2 regions of the Shewanella sp. YLB-07 genome follow, and region 2 is predicted to be linked to the other one. Evidence: predicted binding sites of a transcription regulator. Region 2 holds the regulator's gene; the other holds the start of a gene.
The links. The regulator sigma-54, encoded in region 2, starts transcription at its own class of promoters, with help from an activator protein. The targets are predictions, from matches to a motif close to GTTGGCACGNNNNTNGNNT.
Positions count from the first base shown of each region.

Region 1: the regulator sigma-54 is predicted to act here: its motif matches at 2,469-2,487, upstream of FS373_RS20620 (flagellar hook-length control protein FliK).

Region 1 covers NZ_VOQB01000010.1:130,483-134,760, reverse strand. The annotation lists gene fliH (flagellar assembly protein FliH) at 1-621, shown strand, start outside; gene fliI (flagellar protein export ATPase FliI) at 590-1,930, shown strand; gene fliJ (flagellar export protein FliJ) at 1,976-2,422, shown strand; gene FS373_RS20620 (flagellar hook-length control protein FliK) at 2,626-4,278, shown strand, end outside.
Region 2 covers NZ_VOQB01000011.1:107,588-111,865, reverse strand. The annotation lists gene lptA (lipopolysaccharide transport periplasmic protein LptA) at 1-13, shown strand, start outside; gene lptB (LPS export ABC transporter ATP-binding protein) at 10-741, shown strand; gene FS373_RS21745 (RNA polymerase factor sigma-54) at 895-2,379, shown strand; gene hpf (ribosome hibernation promoting factor) at 2,594-2,881, shown strand; gene ptsN (PTS IIA-like nitrogen regulatory protein PtsN) at 2,884-3,327, shown strand; gene rapZ (RNase adapter RapZ) at 3,324-4,172, shown strand; gene FS373_RS21725 (HPr family phosphocarrier protein) at 4,165-4,278, shown strand, end outside.

The sequences.
Region 1 (4,278 bases), on a different contig from region 2:
AAATTAACCCGAGCAGTTATTGGTCACGAGTTAAAAACTCACCCCGAGCACATATTAGCAGCATTGAGACAAGGAGTTGATTCACTGCCGTTGAAAGAACAAGGGATCACCATTCGCTTGCATCCCGATGATCATAACTTGGTTCAAGAACTCTATAGCGCTAATCAGTTGGACAAAAACCGCTGGGAATTGGAAGCTGACCCGAGTCTGTCACCTGGTGATTGTGTCATCAACAATCAGCGAAGTAGTGTCGATATGCGACTCGAGCAGAGAATAAGCACAGTTCTGGAGGAGATGGAGCATAATGTTCAACATCTCAATCAATCTCAAGAACAGCAACAGCAAGCATTATCATCCTATAGTCAGGATGGCAAACAGAATGAGTCTGATGAAGCAGAGGAGCAATCTGAGCTTGAGCCACAACCAGAACAAGAAGATAATGGCTTACCAACACCTGAGATTAAGGACCAGCCTGATGAGCTTAAGCCATCCGGGGGTCTAGAGAGTGAGCCTAGTGCACAAAAAGAGACACTTAGCACTAATGAAGAAAACGTGTCAGCAGCTAAAGATTCAGAGGGCGTAAAACAAGATGAGCAACCGCCAAAGCCAGTTACTGAATAAAATCAGACTGCAAAATGATAGGGTTCATCCATTCGTAGCTGAGGCCAGTGGACAGTTGATCCGGGTGGTAGGCTTAACACTCGAAGCCATCGGCTGTCGGGCTCCGATAGGTAGTCTGTGTAGCATAGAGACCTTGGCTGGAGACTTGGTCGCCGAGGTGATAGGTTTCGACGATGAGTTGCTCTACTTAATGCCTATAGAAGAACTTAGAGGCGTCTTACCCGGCGCTAAGGTGACTCCCTTAGGTGAGCAAACCGGACTCAATGTTGGCCTGGAATTATTAGGCCGGGTGCTCGATGGCAATGGTCACCCCTTAGATAATTTAGGCCGATTACGAACCGATCAAAAAGCGCCAAGACATGCACCAATCATCAACCCCTTAGCCCGAAGAGCGATCACTGAGCCCTTAGATGTAGGGGTCAGGGCGATAAATGCCATGTTAACTGTCGGCAAAGGTCAGAGGATGGGACTCTTTGCCGGTTCTGGGGTGGGCAAGAGTGTGCTACTGGGCATGATGACGCGGGGCACCACCGCCGACATTATAGTCGTGGGGTTAGTGGGAGAACGTGGCCGGGAAGTTAAAGAGTTTATCGAAGAGATTTTGGGGGAAGAGGGACGTGCACGCTCTGTGGTGGTGGCAGCCCCGGCCGATACGTCTCCACTCATGCGTCTTCGAGCCTGTGAAACATCAACCAGAATTGCAGAATATTTTAGAGATTTAGGCTATAACGTATTGCTTCTTATGGACAGCTTGACTCGTTATGCTCAGGCACAACGGGAAATCGCACTCGCGGTTGGTGAACCTCCCGCAACCAAAGGCTATCCGCCTTCGGTATTTGCCAAGTTACCCAAATTGGTTGAAAGAGCGGGAAATGGTGGTCCGGGTCAAGGCTCTATCACGGCGTTTTATACTGTGTTGACTGAAGGCGATGATCTGCAGGACCCCATTGCCGATGCGGCTAGGGCAATCCTAGATGGACACATAGTCTTGTCGAGAGCATTAGCCGATTCAGGTCATTACCCCGCCATCGATGTAGAAGCCTCGATTAGCCGTGTCGCACCTATGGTGATCAGCACTGAGCATCTGGAGTCAATGCGACGTGTAAAGCAAGTATATTCTTTGTATCAACAGAACAAAGATCTGATTTCGATCGGGGCATACACTCAGGGCAGCGATCCTAGAATCGACAATGCGATACGGCTTCAGCCTGCGATGAACGCATTTTTAAGGCAGTCAATGAAGGAGACTCTCAGTTTTGATTCCAGTCAGCTCATGCTTTCTCAGTTGAGTGCTCAGTGTAAGGTATGATCAGTTTCTAGGTCCTAGGGGACTTCTTTTATCTCAGGAATAACTATGGCTAAGCAAGATCCTCTTCATACTGTATTGAAACTGACGAGTGAAGCAGAAGAGCAGGCGGCGTTGCAGTTGAAATCGGCTCAACTGGCACTGCAAAAATGCCAGAGCCAACTTGAGGCGCTGCGAAATTATCGCTTGGATTATATGAAACAGATGGAGAGCCATCATGGTAAAAATATCAGTGCCAGTTATTATCATCAATTTCACCAATTTGTACGTCAAGTAGATGAAGCCATTACCAAGCAGCTTACTTCGGTCGCAGAAGCAGATACTCAGCGGGGGCATAGGCAGCGGCATTGGCAAGAGAAACGGCAAAAACGTAAGGCGGTTGAATTACTGTTAGAACATAAAGCACAGAAGGCAAGAAAAGCAGAGATGAGACTCGAACAAAAGATGGTGGATGAGTTTGCATCACAGATGTTTTATAGAAAAAAAATTCGCTGACACAAGATCTTTTGATGCTGTTACTTGCCTAAAGAACCCTTTATATATTGGCATCTTTATTGCTTAATTTATTGATAACGTGTGGGCATTTAATTTTTTGGCCACTATTTTGACAAAGCTGTTTTGACGAGATAGTTCTGGCGTCAGTGATTCTCTTAAAAATGCGCTTACCTTGATTGGACATCAGCCTTGTTGGAGGCTTAATGCAGAAAATGACGAATATACTCTTAGCGAATAAAGAAAACACATCCGATAACCTATCTGTTGGTGGAATAAAGCAAGGTGATAAGAGTCGTACTCAATCATCTGAAAATAATGATTTTTCTGTGGCTTTAGAGCAAGCTAGTACTCAAGCGAAAGAGTCAAATCGAGCTGAAAATATCAATGTTGAAACAAGACCGGTTAAAAATGATCCACAGCTAAAGGGAGCGGGCGATGAGTCTGAGAGTGAAGCCCAATTGGATGGAACAGAAATCGATGTCAATCATGTACTGGCTCAAATAAATTGGGCCAGTAAGCTAGAGGGAAATACTAGCCTAGATAACAGCGGCGATACCTTGCCGCAGGAAGGCAATGAGAAAGCGTCAAGTCATTCAACATTAGATGATTATTTACTGAGTGTGGCAAATGATGCTGAAAATACAGATTTTAATCTTCCTGCAGAAGAGATAAAACAAGGCGAAGAGGTAATAGCCGGTGACGTTGTGATTGAGCCATCGCAGACGGTATCACTTATCGGTTTAGAGACTTTAGTCATTGATTCTGATGCTCAGCTCTTAGATCCAGAGACTCAACTCCCATTAGATAAAAACCTTATTGATAAGCTAGTACAGGAGTCTGGTTTATCCGAGGCCGAATTAACTGTATTACCCCCTGAAAATTTACTTCAGCTAATTGCTACTGTGACAAGTTCAGACTTTCAGGCTGCGAGCGTGCGATCTGCTGCTATTGTTGGGAGCGAAAGCCGCAGTGCTGGTCTGTCAGAGCCCAATGGCATCTCGACATTGTTCGAAGCACAAGTCACTGACAAGACAGCCGAAGTCAAAGATGTAGCAAAAGTGGTCCAGTCCCAACAAGCTGCAGGGATAGATGTGTTAACCCGCACGGAAAATCAAATCGAGCAAGGTAAAGATAAGCAGTTTAGTCAAATTTTAGGTGAGAAAACCCAAGTGGAAGAGTCAGCTAAGCTTCAAGGGAGCACTAAGCTGCCTGTTGAAGCTATGGCTAAGGCTGAGCAACAGCTTAAAGGGGCTGAGTTATCGGTACAGCTCAATCCCTTGAGGGCCAATGTAGAGGCATCTTCAACGCTAACGGACACAACATCCACGTCAAACTTAGATATTAAAACCTTATCTGGGATGCAAGTAGGCTCGACACCACCAAGTAAACTTGAAACTCCCCAGTTTCAGTTGGTACTAAGACAGAATAATGACACTCAGAGTCAGATGCAGGAGATGATCCAGCGTTTTTCTCCGGTCATGAAGCAACAGTTAGTGGCTATGGTGAGTAAAGGGGTCTTGCATGCTGAAATTAGGTTAGATCCACCTGAACTTGGGCCCTTGGTGGTAAGAATTCAGGTCCAGGGCGACCAGACTCAAGTGCAGTTTCATGTCGTCCAGCCTCAGACCCGAGATATTGTAGAGCAAGCATTACCTAGGTTGAGAGAGATGTTAGCCGAACAGGGGCTGCAACTCACCGATAGCCAAGTTTCTCAGCGTGATTCGGGAAAAGATCAAGGCGAAGCTGATCATTCGGAGCGGTCACAAGAAGGCTATGATTCAGAATTGGATGAAATATCTGCAGATGAGTCACTATTAAGCTCAAATCAGGCATCTAGTTATCGTTCAGGTATAGAT
Region 2 (4,278 bases):
GGAGAAACAATGAGCCAGATGACGCTAAAGGCAGTCAACCTTGCCAAGAGTTATAAGAATAGAGCCGTAGTTCAAGATGTCAGTATCACAGTCAAAACCGGACAGATAGTCGGTCTGTTAGGCCCTAATGGCGCGGGAAAAACCACCACTTTCTACATGATCGTAGGCTTAGTACAGAGTGATAAAGGTAGGATCTTAATCGATGATGATGATCTGACCTTAGATCCTATGCACTTGAGGGCAAGAAAAGGCATAGGTTACCTGCCTCAAGAGGCGAGCATCTTTAGGAAGTTATCGGTTAGGGATAACATAATGGCGGTACTACAGACACGTTCAGATATAGATAACAACACCCGGGAAGAACAACTCGAGAGCCTTCTGGAAGAGTTTCATATTACCCATATTCGTGACAGCCAAGGCATGGCACTCTCGGGCGGTGAACGCAGACGCGTCGAGATAGCCAGAGCCTTGGCAGCTAACCCTAAGTTTATTCTCCTCGATGAGCCCTTTGCAGGGGTGGATCCTATTTCGGTTATCGACATTAAAAAAATCATCGAGCAGCTTAAGAGTCGCGGCTTAGGTGTACTGATCACTGACCATAATGTGCGTGAAACTTTAGACGTATGTGAGCGAGCTTACATAGTCAGTCACGGAAATTTAATCGCTGAAGGTACACCCGCCGAGATCTTGGACAATAAGCAAGTACGAGCTGTGTACTTAGGTGAACAATTCAAGCTATAGTTAATCAAGAGACTCATTCTTAACGCGCATTAAGGGATGAGTATTTATCGACACTCGGCTTACTCAGCCTAAGGTCCAGGGGCTCAGAGAAACCCCAAACAAGTCAAAGCAGGCTTTCTCATTTTATAATTACAATGAAGGGAATAGCGGTAAATGAAAGCGTCACTCCAGCTTAAAATGGGTCAGCAGTTAACCATGACACCACAACTGCAGCAGGCTATACGTCTATTGCAACTATCGTCGCTGGAACTGCAACAAGAAATCCAACAAGCGTTAGACTCCAACCCCCTTCTCGAACTAGATGAAGAACAGGTTGACCCCCCAGTCAATGGTGAAGATAAGACCATAGACGCAGAAGACTTTAACGCCACGGGTGATGGCGAAGGTGATGGTCCAATCGACAGCTCTGCGGTTGAAACCTCAGAGGCAATAACCCAAGATTCCATGCCAGAAGAGCTCCCCATGGACACCACTTGGGATGAAGTCTATACCGCGTCTCCGAACTCGAGTTCTGGTGCCATGCGCGACGATGATATGCCCTTCCAAGGCGAGACCAGCGAAGGTTTGTATGAGCATCTCGAATGGCAGAAGAACCTGACACCGTTTTCTGATAATGATCTCGCCATAGCGACCGCCATCATAGATGCCATTGATGAGAGGGGCTATCTCACCCAAAGTGTTGAAGATATTCTCGAGGCCATGGGTGATCCAGAAATTGAACAGGATGAAGTTGAAGCCGTCCTCAAACGTATCCAACACTTCGATCCTATCGGCATAGCAGCCAGGGACCTCAGCGAATGTCTCTTGATTCAACTGGCACAATACGCAGATACAACCCCCCACATAGATAATGCCAGGCTCCTTATCAAAGATCATCTGGATCTGATCGCAGGACGTGATTTCCGCCAGTTAATGCGTAAGACTAAGCTTAAGGAAGATGATCTCAGAGTCGCCATTGAGTTAATCCAAACGCTTAATCCCCGCCCAGGACTCGCCATTACTCCAGGTAAAGATGAGTATGTCATCCCAGATGTCACTGTGACCAAGAAGAAAGGTCGTTGGATGGTTGAGTTAAATCCAGACAATATGCCGAAGATCAACGTCAACCAACATTATGCATCCATGGTGAAAAGTACCAAGAATCAATCAGATAGTCAGTTTATTCGTGGTCACCTGCAAGAGGCTAAGTGGTTTATCAAGAGCTTAGAGAGCCGCAACGAGACCTTACTGAAAGTCTCAAACTGCATAGTTAAATTCCAACAGGGCTTCTTCGAATTCGGTGAAGAAGCCATGAAACCTATGGTATTGAACGACATAGCCGAAGCCGTAGAGATGCACGAATCCACCATATCCCGTGTCACCACACAAAAATATATGCATACCCCGAGGGGCATATTTGAGCTGAAATACTTTTTCTCCAGCCATGTGGGGACCGATGATGGCGGCGAGTGTTCATCTACCGCCATTCGTGCTTTCATAAAGAAGCTGGTTGCAGCCGAAAATCAACAGAAACCACTCAGCGACAGTAAGATGGCTTTGCTATTAGCAGAGCAGGGAATTCAGGTCGCGAGGCGCACCATAGCTAAGTATCGTGAAGCCATGTTGATTCCACCATCGAATCAACGTAAGAGTTTATAAAGAAGGAAGTAAGGTCGTCACCTAAATAGAAAAATCTACTTAGCCACGACCTGATTAGCGCTCATGTTGAGCGCTAATCACCAGAAGCAGCCTGTAGTCGATAACCCTTAGGCTCAACTCCTGGTATAACAGGGAATTATGTTGTGAGTTAAATCCCGAAAGATTTTTCTACAACCTACCTAAGAGTTAAATTGGACACTGGAGGAGTATTTCTATGCAAATAAACCTAACTGGACACCATATAGAGATCACTACATCGCTAAGGCAATATGTCGAAGAAAAGTTCACTAAGCTTGAACGACATTTCGATCAGATCAATAATGTACACGTTATTTTAAATGTTCAGAAAATGCAGCAAAAAGCCGAAGCTAAACTCCACCTTGCCGGTGGTGAGGTTTTTGCTATGTCAGAGAACGCTGACATGTACGCCGCTATCGACTCCCTGATTGATAAGCTCGACCGTCAGGTTATTAAACACAAAGAGAAGCTAACAAAGCATTAATAATGGAATTAAGCACCATCCTGCAGCCGGAATGTACAACTTGCGCCACTCCGGGCAGTAAGAAAAAGGTACTGGAACTCATCAGCGATCTTGCCGCTGTCCAGTACCCAACCCTATCTTCACAAGAGATTTTTGAAAGTCTCTTGGCGAGGGAAAAAATGGGAAGCACAGGTATAGGTAATGGTATTGCGATTCCTCATGGTAGGTTGAGCAATATAAGTCAACCGGTTGCTGTATTAATCAAGTGCGAAGAGCCTATCTCCTTCGACGCCATTGATAAGCAACCTGTAGATATACTATTTGCACTTTTAGTCCCTGCGGATCAATGTGAGCAGCACTTGAGTACTCTGTCATCCATGGCTGAGAAACTCAATAACAAGCATATTGTGAAACAGTTACGAAAAACTCAAGATGAGTCAGAACTCTATCAGGTGATAACACAATGAAACTGGTGATGGTGTCCGGTCGTTCCGGTTCGGGAAAATCTGTCGTACTCAGGGTCTTAGAAGATCTTGGCTACTACTGTGTCGATAACCTTCCTCTGCCACTAATGGATACCTTGCTCGAACAACTCAAAGGCAGTACAGAACTCGTAGCCATTAGTGTCGACGTGCGTAATATATCAGAGCAAGACAAAGAGCTAGAGAAGCAGTTTGCTAACCTCCCCGAAGGCACAGAATTACTCAGTTTCTTCTTGAACTCGAGCGATGAGGTACTGCTGAAACGTTACAGTGAAACCCGAAGATTACACCCACTATCCCGCACTAAGACGTCTCTTAAAGAGGCGATAGAGCATGAAAGAGAACTGCTCGAACCCGTGTCTAAGATGGTCGATCATTACATAGACACATCAAACCTCAATATCTACGACCTGAGTGACAAGATCCGTGAAATTCTCCTAGGCAGTATCGATAAAGAGTTGGTCATTAACTTCGAATCTTTTGGCTTCAAATACGGGATGCCAGCCGAGGCAGACTTCATGTTTGACGTTCGTTTCTTGCCAAACCCCCATTGGGAACCGGAGCTAAGACCCATGACAGGGCTAGATGAGCCGGTTCAACTTTTTTTGAGCCAACAACCCACAGTCAATAAATTTATCTGGCAAATAGAAAACTTACTGGCAACCTGGTTACCTCATCTTGAAAGAAATAACCGTAGCTACCTTACCATCGCCATAGGTTGTACTGGCGGACAACATAGATCTGTTTATGTCACAGAGCAATTAGCTAAGCTATTTAGTAACAGTAAGCATAAGATTCAGGCGCGTCATCGCGAATTGAGTAATGACTAAATTAGAACGCCAGGTCACCATATGTAATAAACTCGGCCTCCATGCCCGAGCCGCAACTAAACTCGCCATCCTGGCGTCCGAGTTTGACGCCGAGATAACCATAGTG